Linked DNA regions of Mucilaginibacter paludis DSM 18603. Each later gene encodes a partner of the first gene's protein in a complex. Links are inferred from orthologs where the notes say so. Each region holds a gene or a part of one and is shown on either strand. Other genes may lie near its edges. The genes, in order: metK and groL.

The links.
Region 2: the proteins of metK (region 1) and groL are in contact, whole or in part, in a cryo-EM structure (PDB 8P4O), measured with the Escherichia coli proteins. The link is inferred for Mucilaginibacter paludis DSM 18603 from one-to-one orthologs.

The regions. Positions count from the first base shown.
Region 1 is NZ_CM001403.1:3,641,571-3,649,064, forward strand. What follows is about bases 1,400-4,221. They hold metK (methionine adenosyltransferase), read left to right. Parts: upstream 1,400-2,096; coding sequence 2,097-3,347; downstream 3,348-4,221. Other genes in these bases: MUCPA_RS15450 (diacylglycerol/lipid kinase family protein), read right to left, coding at 1,400-1,881; MUCPA_RS15460 (M16 family metallopeptidase), read left to right, coding at 3,566-4,221. In the rest of the region: MUCPA_RS15440 (MotA/TolQ/ExbB proton channel family protein), read right to left, coding at 1-316; MUCPA_RS15445 (translation initiation factor), read right to left, coding at 640-981; more of MUCPA_RS15450, read right to left, coding at 994-1,399; more of MUCPA_RS15460, read left to right, coding at 4,222-6,259; MUCPA_RS15465 (NUDIX domain-containing protein), read left to right, coding at 6,296-6,859; MUCPA_RS15470 (lysophospholipid acyltransferase family protein), read left to right, coding at 6,892-7,494. UniProt on the Escherichia coli protein: Catalyzes the formation of S-adenosylmethionine (AdoMet) from methionine and ATP.
Region 2 is NZ_CM001403.1:4,899,773-4,907,398, reverse strand. Bases 2,274-5,227 are described here. They hold groL (chaperonin GroEL), read right to left. Parts: upstream 4,593-5,227; coding sequence 2,955-4,592; downstream 2,274-2,954. Other genes in these bases: secG (preprotein translocase subunit SecG), read right to left, coding at 5,225-5,227; groES (co-chaperone GroES), read right to left, coding at 4,699-4,989; MUCPA_RS20740 (mechanosensitive ion channel family protein), read right to left, coding at 2,274-2,463. In the rest of the region: MUCPA_RS20750 (AAA family ATPase), read left to right, coding at 1-464; MUCPA_RS20745 (DUF58 domain-containing protein), read left to right, coding at 465-1,811; more of MUCPA_RS20740, read right to left, coding at 1,813-2,273; more of secG, read right to left, coding at 5,228-5,554; MUCPA_RS36295 (hypothetical protein), read right to left, coding at 5,562-6,800; MUCPA_RS20715 (LptE family protein), read right to left, coding at 6,834-7,352; MUCPA_RS20710 (sigma-54 interaction domain-containing protein), read right to left, coding at 7,363-7,626.

The DNA.
Region 1 (7,494 bases):
TTTTAACGAAAGAATCTACACTACCGGTACCAGAAGCTTTACCGATAACAACAAGCCTTTCGATTGAAAAGGTAATTACCATTAATAAACAGCTTAAAATGATAGGTACAATGAAACCTCCTTTGTGAACCAATCCGAAAACGTCAACTGCTTCATTTGCCGGATCACCACCTTTATAGTGGCTGCTGTTTCCTAAGATGAAAATGTATACTAATATGCTTATACCGATACAGATAGGTATAGCCAGTGAGGAAAACATGCCCGATGCACTTGAGCTTTCTTTTTTAACGGTAGTTGGTTTTGGTGCGTTTGCCATTACTTTAAAATTTTAATTTTAGTTTTTAGTTTTATAAATATAAGTTAATTAAATGTGCTGCTTGGCCCGGATAGCAAATTTATAATTTAAATGCGTTAAAAAAACACTTTTTGCTATTCTTTATAATAAATTAATATTAATTACTCTTTATCTTAATTGGTGAATTAAAAACGTATTTAAATAAAAAAATTGCCCTTACTGAGACAATTTTTTACAATAGAAACCAATTTTTTTTACAATCGCAAGATTGATTTGAAAAAAAATTGTAACTAAAACAATTCTATTACGTCTAAGGCTGATATTTATTGTATTAAGGTGTTAAACTATCCGCCTGCTTTTTTGGCTTTATAGCCTTCGGCTTGCAAAAGCAACAAAATTTTATCCCTAAAGTCGCCTTGTATTAAAATCTCGCCATCTTTAACTGAGCCCCCTACACCACATTTCGACTTTAATTTTTTACCAAGCGCTTCAAGATCCTCCAGGGCGCCAATAAAGTCTGCTATCCGGGTTACCACCTTTCCGCCGCCTTTCCGGTCGAGATAAATTTTGATATTTTGCTGCCTGGGTGACTGAGTTTCGGCTTCCCCTCCATTATCATACTGATATTGAAAGTCGGGATCGGTTGAATACATGATACCCGAAATGTTTTTATTCTTTTTAGACATTATGATAGGTAACTACATTTTATAATTATTGCCAACAATAACTTTCAACGAATGTGGAATCACTTTTATTTCGGCCTCCTTACCCAGCATTTGCGGTTCGCCGTCTAAATGTACAGGCCCGGCTTCTTTTCGTTCTATTTTAATATGCTTTCCGCGGATAATCTCTACATAGCTCGAGCTCTCTGAGGTTTTGGTTAACATCCGCACCCCCATCTCCGGAAGCCGGTATACAGGGAACGGCTTGATAATACAAACATCGATAAGCCCGTCGTGCAGTGATGCACGGGGAGAGATATGTGCATTGTTACCATACTGGGACGAATTAGCGAAACTAAGCATAAAAGCTTCCCGATTGTATACCTTACCGTCGATATCGATATGGTAGGATTGTGATTTATATTTCGAGATCTCCTGTACGGACGACTTAAAATACGACCTAAACCCCCTGGTTCTACCATGCGAAAATACTTCGCTGATGTGGGCGTCAAAACCCATGCCGGCCATGTTAAAGAACCACTGATCATTGATCTTACAGCTGTCTATCTGCGCAACGCGACCGGTATTGATATTCTTTATAGCATCGGCAGTATCCAAAGGGATATTTAAAAACCGGGCGAGCCCGTTACCCGAGCCAAGCGGAATAATAGCCAGCACCTTATCGGTGCCCGCTATGGCCGAAGCTGTTTCATTAACGGTTCCATCGCCTCCAACAGCAACAATCAAATCGAATGATTTTGCACCCTCTTTTGATATTGCTGAGATCGGATTATCCAAAGTACTATAGGCGATCTCGTAATCAAACAATGCGCCGTCGAGATGCTTTTTTATAAGGTCTGGTACCTTATCTTTCGTTTTTCCGCCCGAAACCGGGTTTATAATAAATAATGCTTTCCTTTTCAACTATTTTATGCTTTCAACCGATCAAAAGTAGTTGTATTTTCTGCTTTTATAAAATTGTTTTAACTTCGCCGAACGAAAGTGGATTGATTTGAAAATGCTCTGGTAATCAGGGCCGGATTGCAACCACGTAAAAAAGTGCTAAACCCCGCTTCTTTTTTTACTCCAATCCTATCTGAAAGCCATTTTTGCTGTCTATTATACTAAATTTTCATTGTATGTCATACCTATTTACTTCAGAGTCGGTATCAGAAGGCCATCCTGATAAAGTTGCCGATCAAATATCCGACGCATTAATTGACAATTTCCTGGCATTTGATCCAGAATCTAAAGTAGCATGTGAAACATTAGTTACCACCGGGCAGGTAATTTTAGCCGGCGAGGTGAAATCAAAAACTTACCTGGATGTGCAAAAAATAGCCCGCGATGTAATTAACAAAATTGGCTATACCAAAGCCGAATATATGTTCGACGGAAGTTCTTGCGGTGTATTATCGGCTATTCATGAGCAATCTCCGGATATCAACCAGGGTGTTGACCGCCAATCCAAAGAAGAACAGGGGGCTGGCGACCAGGGCATGATGTTTGGCTACGCTACAGTTGAAACCGATAATTATATGCCGCTGGCGTTAGATATTGCTCACGCGATATTGATCACCCTGGCCGAGATACGCCGTGAAAATACCCAGGTAACCTATTTACGGCCCGACGCAAAATCGCAGGTTACGCTCGAGTACGATGATAATAACCAGCCTGTGCGCATTGATGCCATTGTGGTTTCAACCCAACATGATGATTTTGACGATGAGAAAATCATGCTGGAGCAGATCCGAAAAGACATTATCAGCATCTTAATTCCGCGCGTTAAAAGCAAATATCCTAAATACGAGCACTTTTTTAACGACGATATTAAATACCACATTAACCCAACCGGAAAGTTTGTGATAGGAGGCCCCCACGGTGATACTGGCTTAACCGGCCGGAAAATTATTGTGGATACCTACGGCGGCAAAGGCGCCCATGGTGGTGGCGCTTTTTCTGGTAAAGATCCATCCAAGGTTGACCGCTCCGCGGCGTATGCTACCCGCCACATTGCTAAAAATTTAGTAGCCGCCGGCGTTTGCGATGAGGTTCTGGTACAAGTATCATACGCCATTGGCGTGGCACAGCCGATGGGCATTTACGTAAATACCTATGGAACTGCCAAAGTTAAATTAACCGACGGCCAAATTGCCCAAAAGGTTGAGGCGATATTTGACATGACGCCCTACGCAATTGAAACACGTTTTAAGCTTCGTAACCCCATTTATTTAGAAACTGCCGCTTACGGGCACTTTGGTAAACCTCACCAAACGGTTAGTAAAACCTTTACTTTACCCGATGGTACTGCCAAAACAATGGAGGTTGAATTATTTACCTGGGAAAAGCTGGACTATACTGATAAGGTTAAAGCCGCATTCGGTATTTAACTTCTATAAACATGCTATCGAGCTTCCGTGATCACGGGAGCTTTTTTTATGTCCCATTGCTGCCATTTGGTACTGGTATTTTTTTAAACTTGGCTTAATATAAATCATGTAAATTGTGAATACATTTATACTAATAAGTGATCTACAATTACATGCCAAACCTAACCAAACTCAAGCACATATGTTTTGTGTTGCTCTCTTTTTTATCGGGAGCCGCCATGGCCCAATACGAAAATCCTCTTCCGGTTGATCCTAATGTAAAAGTGGGTAAGCTGCCTAATGGCTTTACTTATTATGTACGTAAAAATGTGGAGCCTAAAAACCGTGCTATTTTATATTTGGCAACCAAAATAGGCTCTGTTTTGGAGGATGATAATCAACGGGGGGTGGCTCACTTTGTTGAACACATGGGCTTTGACGGAACAACCCATTATCCCAAAAACGAATTAATTAATTACCTGCAAAAAGCTGGCGTACGCTTTGGCGCCGACATAAATGCCTTCACCAGTTTTGACGAAACAGTTTACCAATTGCCCATACCCACAGACGATCCGTCGATTTTAAGCAACGGCATTCAAATTATCAGGGATTGGGCACAGGAGGCCACGCTGGATCCGGCGGAGATTGACAAAGAACGGAATGTTATATTAGAGGAAAAGCGACTGAGAAGCGGCAGTGGAGAGAGGATTAACGGCAAGATATATCCGTTAGTTTTAAACAACTCAAGGTATGGCAAACGCATGCCCATTGGTACAGAGGATGTACTAACCGCTGTTAAGCCTGAAACAATTAAACAATTTTACCACGATTGGTACCGGCCAGACCTGGAAGCCATTATTGCCGTAGGCGATTTTGATGTAGATAAAATTGTACAAACCATTAAAGACAAATTTAGCGATCTTAAAAACCCTGAAAACGAAAAGGAAAGAACAGTATATCATGTATCGCTTACAGACGGCCATCAGTTTGGAGTAATAACAGATCAAGAGCATCGCGGAACTTCTGCCGAAATATTATTGAAGCGCCAGGCTACGGTTATGCGTACCGAAGCCGATTACATCAACAATATTACACTATCGATGTTTAACATATTGATTCAAAGCCGCTATCGCGAATTAAAAATCTCCGGCAATCCAGAAATTGCAAACACCTCGGCAGGGGTAAAATTATATCCCGGCGGCATCAACGTTTATGATGCACACGTCGGCACGGTGCCACAAAACCTTGAAGCGAGTTTAAAAAGCATCTGGCGCGAATCCGTTAAGGCAGCTAAGTTCGGTTTTACACATGATGAATTTGTTAAAGCCTACAGAACCTTTTACGGATCGAAAACCTACGCTTATCAGCATCGCGACAAAATCACATCGGCGACTTATGTTAATCAATATTTAAACAATTTTTTGAGAGGCGATGCTATTCCGGGCGAATGGGAGGATATGAAACTAACCGAATACCTGTTACCCAAAATCAGTTTACTGAGTGTCGATCAATTTTGTAATCAATATATTTCAAGCTCCAACAGGGATATTATCATTTTGGGGGCAGAAAAAGATAAGGATGAACTGCCGGATATGCAAACCGTGGAAGGCTGGTTAAACGATGTATTAAAAGAAGATATTGCAGTGCCAACAGATGCTGATGTTAAAAACCAACCGTTGATAGCCAAAAAACCGTCTAAAAGCAAAATCACATCTCAAAAATTGATAGACGGTATTCACGTTACAGAGCTTGTTCTGAGCAACGGCTTAAAAGTAGCTATTAAGCCAACCCACTTTGAAAATAGTTTGATCCGCTTTACATCATTTGGCATTGGCGGTACTGATCCGTATGATCAGGGTACCGACCGTTTATCAGCTGTAACCTCGGCAGCAATTATCAAAGCCGGGGGCTTAGGCGACTTTACGGCTACGCAGCTGAAACAATTTCTCGAAAATCATCAGGTCATAGTTAGCCCCTACATCGATAGATACTTTGAGGGTATTGCCGGCACTTGTACTACCCGAAACCTGGAAATTGCGTTACAAATGATTAACCAGTACTTTACCAATCCGCGTAAAGACTCATTGGCCTATAACACTTATTTAAATAAACTTAAAACAGCCGCTGCTAACCGCAGCCCAGATAACGATTCAGTGGCGAAGGGCCGCAACTTAAATGAGATCAGCTTAAACCGGGTGTATGATATTTATAAAGAGCGCTTTTGCAATGCCGCCGATTTCACTTTTGTTTTTGTTGGCGATCTGGATGTTAAGGATATTGTCCCTTTATTAGAACGCTATTTGGGTTCATTGCCATCAACCAGCCATCCGGACAATTATGCAACCGTAAAACCCGCGCCATTTATCCGGAAATCAAAAATCACTTACTCCGGCATCGAGCCAAAGGCCAATGTAACCCTGCGCTTTTTGGGAAATTATAACTACAGCAATGAAAACAACACCCAACTACAGGCACTAACCGAGGTACTTAAAATACGCCTGGTTGAACGCCTTCGCTTGCAGGAAAGGGCAATTTATCATACAGATGTGTATTATAACATAACTACCGTACCCAACAGCCGGTTTACATTTACAATTAATTTTGTTTGCGCCCCCCAGAATGTGGAGAAACTAAGCATGGACGCTTTAGATGAGATTACTCAGATTAAAAATACTGGCCCGGATGCGGTTAATGTTGAAAAGTACAAGGCTGCCCGGAAACGTTTAATGGAAACTCAGCTCAACAATAACACCTTTTGGCTCAATTACCTTTCTCAACAATACGTTAATCAAGCGGATGCGACCGAAGTGCTCAACTATGCAGCAATGGCAGACCAGGTTACGCCCGAAAGCATCAAAACATGGGCTAACAAATATTTAACAACCGAAAACTATGAGCGCAGGCTGGTTTTACCGGAAACAGCTAAAAAATAATTTTTTTTAACGTTCCCTATTCGCCTATTTTGCACCATGCATAATCCCGAAGAAAATCCCTGGAAAATCACTTCCGAAAGCGCTATTTATGATAACCCCTGGATTAATGTAACGGAATACCAGGTGCTTAATCCTGCTGGCAATCCGGGTATTTACGGAAAGATTCACTTTAAAAACCTGGCCATTGGCGTTTTACCGCTCGACGATGAACTGAACACCTACCTGGTAGGCCAATACCGTTTCCCGCTTAACCAATATAGCTGGGAGATGCCCGAAGGGGGCGGGGCTTTTGATGCCACTCCTTTGGCGTCCGCACAACGGGAGCTTTTAGAAGAAACCGGCTTAAAGGCTAACAAATGGACCGAAATACAACGCATGCATCTTTCAAATTCTGTATCTGATGAATTGAGTATTTTGTACCTGGCCCAGCATCTGGAGCAATTTGAACCGGAACCTGAAGAAACAGAGCAACTGGTGATCAAAAAATTACCTTTTGAGGAGTTGTATCAAATGGTGTGTAGCGGCCTGGTAACAGATTCAATGACGGTAGCTGCCGTTTTAAAAGTAAAGATTATGCTGATGGAGAATATGCTTTTTTAATTTGTGTTGAGGAAATACTAATTTTACCCCCGATGAACAAATTTTTTGGATACCTGCTAACTCCTGGTTATTACCTGTTTTTTTGGTTTTGGCTGGGCATATTTCATCCTACCCAATGGCTGGCCTACAATATAGGCGGCTATAAGGCCCATAAAGCAGTTGTTGACCTGATGAACTTTTTTTTGGTAGCCACCTGCTATTTATTGGGTAACAGGGTAACCTTTACTAATGTGCAAACGCTGCCAACCAACCGACCCATTATTTTTTTGGCCAACCATCAAAGTATGTATGATATCCCGCCAATTATCTGGTTTCTAAGGAAGCACCATGCTAAATTTATTTCAAAAATTGAACTTACCAAAGGTATCCCTTCCATATCGTATAATTTAAGGCACGGTGGTGGCGCCAATATCGACAGGAAGGATACCAAACAATCCATTATGGAGATTGTAAAACTGGCCAACCGCATGACGGAAAACAACTGGTCGGCCGTAATTTTCCCGGAAGGCACCCGAGCCAAAGATGGTAAGGCCAAAACTTTCCAGGTAGGCGGCGTAGCCACTATATTAAAAAAATGTCCGCAGGCTTTACTGGTTCCTTTGGCTATTGATAATTCGTGGCGTATGGTGCAGTAC
Region 2 (7,626 bases), 1.3 Mb from region 1 along the record:
CCCAACTGGATAGATTTTTGTTTAAGATAGAAGTAAAATACCCATCGTTAGAAGATGAGATCTTGATTTTAAATCAGCAGCACCAGCATAAAACGGTTGATCAGCTGGCCGAAATTGTGCCCGTTTTAAGTGCTCAGGATATTGTCGCCTTACGCCAGCAGGTACGCGGCCTGTATGTTGAGCCTAAGTTACTGGAGTTTGTGGCCAAGATAATTCACGAAACCCGCAGCCATAAATCGCTTTTCCTGGGTGGCTCGCCACGCGCATCGTTAGCGGTGGTGAACAGCGCCAAGGCATTGGCCGCCATGAAGGGCCGAGACTTTATAACGCCAGAAGATATTATTGGGGTAACCCCTGCTGTATTAAGGCACCGCATTATGCTGACGCCCGACAAAGAAATGGAAGGTGTAACACCCGACGAAGTAGTAGCCCAGATTATCCAGAAAATAGAAATACCCAGATAGGTGAAATCAATTTTTAACCTGTATTACAAAAATTTATTTTTAACCAGCCGGCTATTTACCGGCCTGGGCTGCGCGGTAGTACTTTATTTATTATCCTTCTTTTTTCCATGGTTAGGAGATATCCCTTCCCTGTTTTTCTTTACGCTCGTTTTATTATTTGTAATTGATATTTGGATGCTTTACCGCCTACCCAAAGGCATTTTTGCACGCAGGCATGCACCGGAGCGATTAAGCAATGGCGACGATAACGAAATAGGAATTTATGTAGAGAATTTTTATCCATTTAACATCAGCGTTGGTATTATTGACGAAATACCGCACCAGTTCCAAAAACGGGATGTATGGTTTAAAACCGGCCTCATATCGCGGCAGCATAAACTGCTTAATTACCAGCTAAGGCCAACCAGGCGAGGCGAATATGAGTTTGGCGCCATACGCGTTTACGTGCAATCGCCGATAGGCTTAATTAACCGGCGCTACAACATTGAGCAGGTGGAAACCCTGCCCGTTTATCCATCTTTTTTACAGATGCGTAAGTATGAGCTGATGGCTATTTCAAACCGGCTGAACGAGTATGGCATCAAAAAAATACGGCGCCTGGGTAACAGCATGGAGTTTGAGCAAATTAAAAACTATGTAGCAGGCGATGACTACCGTACGCTGAACTGGAAGGCATCGGCGCGGCGCGGCGATTTGATGGTCAATAATTATACCGACGAAAAATCGCAGCACGTATATTGTGTAATCGATAAATCGCGCTCCATGAAAATGCCGTTTGATGGTTTAAGCCTGCTTGACTATGCCATTAATGCCAGCCTGGTATTATCAAGCGTAGCCTTGTTAAAAGAAGATAAGGCGGGGTTAATTACCATATCCGAGAAAAAAGGAGCTATAATACCCGCCGAACGCAGGCCTACCCAGCTGAATAAAATAATGGAGGTTTTATATAAAGAGAAAACGCGCTACCTGGAAACCAACATGGAGCTGCTGTATACCACCATACGCGGAACGTTGAAACAAAGGAGCCTGGTTGTTTTTTTCACCAATTTTGAGAGTATGTCTGCTCTGCAAAGGCAGTTGCCTTTTTTAAAAAGGATAGCAAAATTCCATTTACTGGTTGTTGTATTTTTTGAGAATACAGAACTGAAGAAATTAAGCGAACAACCAGCCGAGAATGTGGAAGGTATCTACATTAAAACCGTTGCCGAAAAATTTGCTTACGAGAAGAAACTGATTGTAAAAGAATTGGCCCGTTATGGTATACAATCTATTTTAAGTACCCCGCAAAATTTAACCGTGAATACCATTAACCGTTACCTGGAACTCAAGGCAAGGCAAAAAATTTAAATCAGGTTCCTGGTAATTTAATACCTGCGGCTTTAAGATCCTTAATAATGCGTTCCTGTAGGGCGAATTTTACGGATATATATTTGTTGGTGAGCACCCAAACCTGCGTGCTTATTTTTATCCCGTCAATTTCGAGTGCAGATATGCCAATACAGGGCACGCGTTCGGTCAATATATCCGGGGTTTGTTTAATGGCATTAGCAATAATCAGCTTAACCTGCTCAACATCAATAACGTAAGTAAGCTTCAGGTCGATATCCAAGCGGCGTTTACCTTCGCGGGTAACGTTGATGATAACCTCGTTAAATAATTTGCCGTTCGGGATAATCACTGCCTTATTATCGGTAGTTAATACCTCGGTATAAAAAACTTCGATGGCTGTTACCACACCGTCAACTCCCTGGGCTACAATATTGTCATCCAAAGTAAATGGCTTAAGCATCAGAATAAGCACCCCGCCGGCAAAATTTTGTAAAGTACCGGATAAGGCTAAACCGGCGGCAACACTGCCAGCACCAATAACTGCTGTGAAAATAGTGAGCTCAATGCCCATAATTTCCATTACCACAACAACCAGCAGTACGTATAATAGCGTAATAGATAAACTTAAAAAGAATGGCTGTAAAGAGGAGTGGATTTGTTTACGGGACATTTGCCCGCGCAACCTTTTTTTGAGGAACCTGATAACCCAAAGGCCGACACAAAAAACGACGAGACCGAAAAAAATACGAGCGCCATTATTGACAAGCCAGGCGTAGGCCGTGTGATATAAATCTATACTACTATCAGAAGCTTTCTTTGTGGTATCTATCATACCATAAAGGTATTCTTATCTAAATAGAGTTACAAATAATTGTGGTCCTTCAATAATGGCCCAACCTATAATTCGGTTAGATACATATTTAGTTTTTTTGCCTATCGCCTTCATACCCGTCAATAATCAAATAGTGTGCCCTTTAAGTACAAATACCTTTTTTATGGCTCATAAAAGATATAACAGTTGCTTTATCACCTGTTTTATCTCATAATTTATCTGTCTGACAGTGATTTTCAAGATAGGCTTAATCGCCATAAAAAAACCCCTGTTCAGAAAACTGAACAGGGGTTCTATATTTACTTCACCAGGGGCGAAGCGGTATTTGATTACATCATACCGCCCATGCCGCCACCCATTGGAGGCATACCATGGCCACCTTTATCTTCTTCAGTGTCATCAGCTAACACACACTCGGTGGTTAACAACATGGCAGCTATAGAAGCGGCGTTTTGTAAAGCTACACGGCCTACTTTAGTAGGATCAATAACACCGGCAGCAATCAGGTTTTCGTATTTATCGGTACGTGCGTTGTAACCAAAATCAGCAGTTCCTTCTTTAACTTTCTGAACTACGATTGATCCTTCGATACCGGCGTTTTCGCAGATCTGACGCAGAGGCTCTTCGATAGCGCGACGGATAATCTGGATACCAGTATTTTCGTCTTCGTTAGCACCTTTAAGGTCAGTTAAAGCTTCAACAGCACGGATGAAAGCAACACCACCACCGGCAACAATACCTTCTTCAACCGCAGCGCGGGTTGCATGTAAAGCATCGTCAACACGGTCTTTCTTTTCTTTCATTTCAACTTCTGATGCAGCACCAACGTAAAGTACAGCAACACCACCAGATAGTTTAGCTAAACGCTCTTGTAATTTTTCTTTATCGTAATCAGATGTAGTTGATTCGATTTGAGATTTGATTTGGTTAACACGGGCTTTAATTTCTTCTGTTCCGCCCGAACCGTTAATTACGGTAGTGTTATCTTTATCGATAACAATTTTCTCGGCAGTACCTAAGTAAGTTAAATCAGCATTTTCCAATTTGTAACCTCTTTCTTCAGAAATTACAGTACCACCTGTTAAGATAGCGATATCTTCCAGCATAGCTTTTCTACGGTCGCCAAAGCCAGGAGCCTTAACAGCTGCAACTTTTAGTGAACCACGGATTTTGTTAACCACTAAAGTAGCTAATGCTTCGCCATCTAAATCTTCAGCAATAATTAATAATGGTTTGCCGGTTTGTACTTGTTTTTCAAGGATAGGCAATAATTCCTTCATCGAAGAAATCTTTTTGTCGTAGATCAGGATGTATGGGTTTTCCAACTCAACTTCCATTTTATCAGCGTTGGTTACAAAGTACGGTGATAAGTAACCACGGTCAAACTGCATACCTTCAACAGTTTTAACTTCTGTTTCAGTACCTTTGGCTTCTTCAACAGTAATTACACCATCTTTACCAACCTTAGCCATAGCTTCGGCAATTAACGAACCGATAATTTCGTCGTTATTAGCAGAGATAGAAGCAACTTGTTTAATTTTATTATTGTCTTCGCCAACAGTTTGTGATTGAGTCTGCAGGTTTTTAACAACAGCTTCAACAGCTTTGTCAATACCGCGTTTCAAATCCATAGGGTTAGCACCGGCTGCTACGTTTTTAATACCAGCGGTTACAATAGCCTGAGCTAATACGGTTGCAGTAGTAGTACCATCACCAGCAATATCAGCAGTTTTTGAAGCTACTTCCTTCACCATTTGGGCACCCATATTTTCTAAAGAATCTTTCAATTCAATTTCTTTAGCTACAGTTACACCATCCTTGGTGATAATTGGCGAACCAAATTTTTTGTCGATAATTACGTTACGACCTTTAGGACCTAAGGTTACTTTAACCGCGTTAGCTAAAATATCAACACCGCGTTTTAAGGCGTCGCGTGCTTCTACATTGTATTTAACAATTTTTGCCATCTTCTTCTTTTTTAATTTTGAATTATTGATTTAGTGAATTATTGATTTGTTTTATTGGGTATAATCGAGGATCAATCGATCATTCGATTATTCAATAAGTCAATAATTAAAGTACTGCGTAAATGTCAGATTCGCGCATAATTAAATACTCCTTACCTTCGTATGAAGTTTCGGTACCAGCATATTTGCCATATAAAACCTTATCACCAACTTTTACAGTAGGAGCAATAACAGTTCCGGTATCTGCAGCCCTGCCCGGACCAACGGCTACTATAGTTCCAACTTGAGGTTTTTCTTTAGCAGTATCTGGGATGATGATACCAGACGCAGTTTTTTCTTCGGCAGCAGCAGCTTCTACTACTACTCTATCTCCAAGAGGTTTAATGTTTAACGACATAGTTATTTATTTTAATTTGTATTATGGTTATTGAATTATACCGGGTAGAGCACACTAATTATGCCACCACCACTTATTAGTACATATTGACCGATGCTTTGTCAAAATTGCATTAACAGCAAAATAAAGTTAACGCCGGGTTAACATAGCCGTGCCATGATGGCAGTAAACTAAAATAAAAAAGGACTTAAGAAACGTGTTCTTAAGTCCTCGATATTTTATAGAGCGGATGCTCTTATTTTTTCTTTTCTAAACCTGGTAAAGTTGCAGGGGCGTTTGTTGGTGTACTCGGCCTTGATGCCTTGTCAATTTGCTCCTGGTTAACGTTTTCAACTTTGCCGCTACCGCCTTTGCCAATCACATTGATAGCTAACGATAACACAATCAGGGCTATAGCCAATATCCATGTACCTTTTTCAAGGATATCACCAGTTTTTTGCACTCCCAAAAGTTGTGATGAGCTTGAAAAATTGGATGATAAGCCACCACCCTTAGGGTTTTGTATTAAAACGATAAGGCCTAATAAAGCACAAACAATAATGGCAATAATTACTAATAAATACATTTTACTTTTATTTAGTTGATCTTTTCTCTAACAATTTAATCTGGGCCGCAAAGTAACTGCTTTTTTCCGGAAATTTCAACAATAATTTTTGGTAGGTTGAAATAGCCTTTTGATACAGCATTTGATCTACATATATCCGGGCCAAAGTTTCTGACACCATCTCGCCCTCATCTTCGGCACTCTTCTTGGCCTTGTTTTCATTATCAAGGGTATCATTGCTTGGTGCCTTTATTTGGGGATCTTCCTGTATAAAGCGCTCAATAATTTCGTCCTCTTTCCTTTTGGTTTCAACCTCCGGCTTTACGGTACTTTTCTCCAACTCTTCGGCTGCGGTAGTATGAAAAATATTCTCATAATACTGCTGTTGTAATTCTTCCGAAACAATCAACCGGTTTTCGTGGTAGACCGAAGGTTTGTAAGGCGCATAAGGTTGGTTATTGGTTGCATGCTCCTTACGGGTTTTATCAAGCCACCACATAAAGCTGTAGGGCATCTTATCATCGTTGTATTTGGATACCCTTAAATCGTCTTCGGTGCCCATGCTATGCGGCCCGGTAAATTCATCGGCGGCGGCGGTTATCTCATTTTCCTCCTGCTGCTCGTCATCCTCTAACTGAAGTTCGGCCCCATCGTCGGTCGACAAAGACATGCGATTTTTAAAATCAGAATTTGATAAGGAGTATTCTTTTTTTTCATCCTGGCCATTTTCTCTACGGCTATCGGTTTCCGGGTTGGTTTGATTACGATCTGGCCAGCCATATTGCGCCATAATCAGATCTTCCAACTTATTGCTATCAGCTCCTGAAGTTTCAGGCTGCGTACTATCCGGATTGATTTGAATATCCTCTATAGGCGTTATCTCGTCAAAAATTTCGTCATCAATCTCTGCGTCCCCGTCAACCCGGCCATGAGGATCGTGAAAATAGTAAGTAGATGGTTCATTTTGAGGTTCAGACTCTTCCAGCGGCTTAACTACTTGCGACGACGGGGCGGCAGCAAAATATTCAGGGTGATTTACCAGGTTATACAACACACTCCTGTCGGTAGCGTAAACTGCGGCTACTTTGAGTTGCTGCTGAAATCCATCCGGATGATTAACCTTTGCGGAACGCGCAAGCAGGGCATGTAAAATACCGCTTTGTGGATATAGCTCTGCCAAATTTGCTAATTGCAAGGCATGGGTAGCACTCAACTGATCCGGGTTGGCCAGTATATCAGAAAAAAAAACTTTTTGTTCTATATTCAAAATTTGCTCCACGTTGTTGAAACTACGAATTGCTTACCAATTTGCAAAAGCCCTGTTAAAAATATCTTCGGTTAATTGTTTGTTGATATCGGCTATCAATGATTGCTCAACCGGGGCAATTTCGCCGGAAAAGTCTTTAAACCGGGTAAAAGACTCTTCGAAATTATATTTCTTATTGGCAATATTGGTATATTTTGCCTTTACAGTAATACTAAGGCGTGTTTGGCCTGCTATTGGTTGCCTGTTATCGCTGGTAGCCTGTATGGCAGCTGGTGCAATAGTATAACCGGTTATCTGTCCTTCCATGGTAGCATCGGCCTCTCCCCTAACCAGGCTTAAACTTGTTTGCGACCTGATTCGCTCCTTTAAAGCTTCGGTAAATAACTGGCTCATGTTATTTACAACCAATGGTGCGGTGTTTTCAAAAAACATCACATTAATAGTTTTAAGTTCGGGCGGTATAGAGGCGCCATCCAAACTCAACCTGTACGAACACGACTGACTGACCAGCAGCAGGGGAACAACTAATAAAAAAAACAGGCTCTTCCTCATCTAATCAATATTACAAATTTAATTCTTTTATTTTACGATATAAGGTACGCTCAGAAATACCCAACTCCTGGGCGGCAAGTTTACGTTTACCTTTATGCTTTTTTAGCGCCTTACGTATCAAATCCGATTCTTTTTCAATTAAAGATAACGATTCCTCTACCTCTTCGGCCTCGTGGGTAATATTGTAATTATCGTTGTTATTTACACTACCGTTATTGTTATTATGATGAACGGGCTGCTGCAAAGTAAATTGTGAGTCGGCCTGATTGGGCAG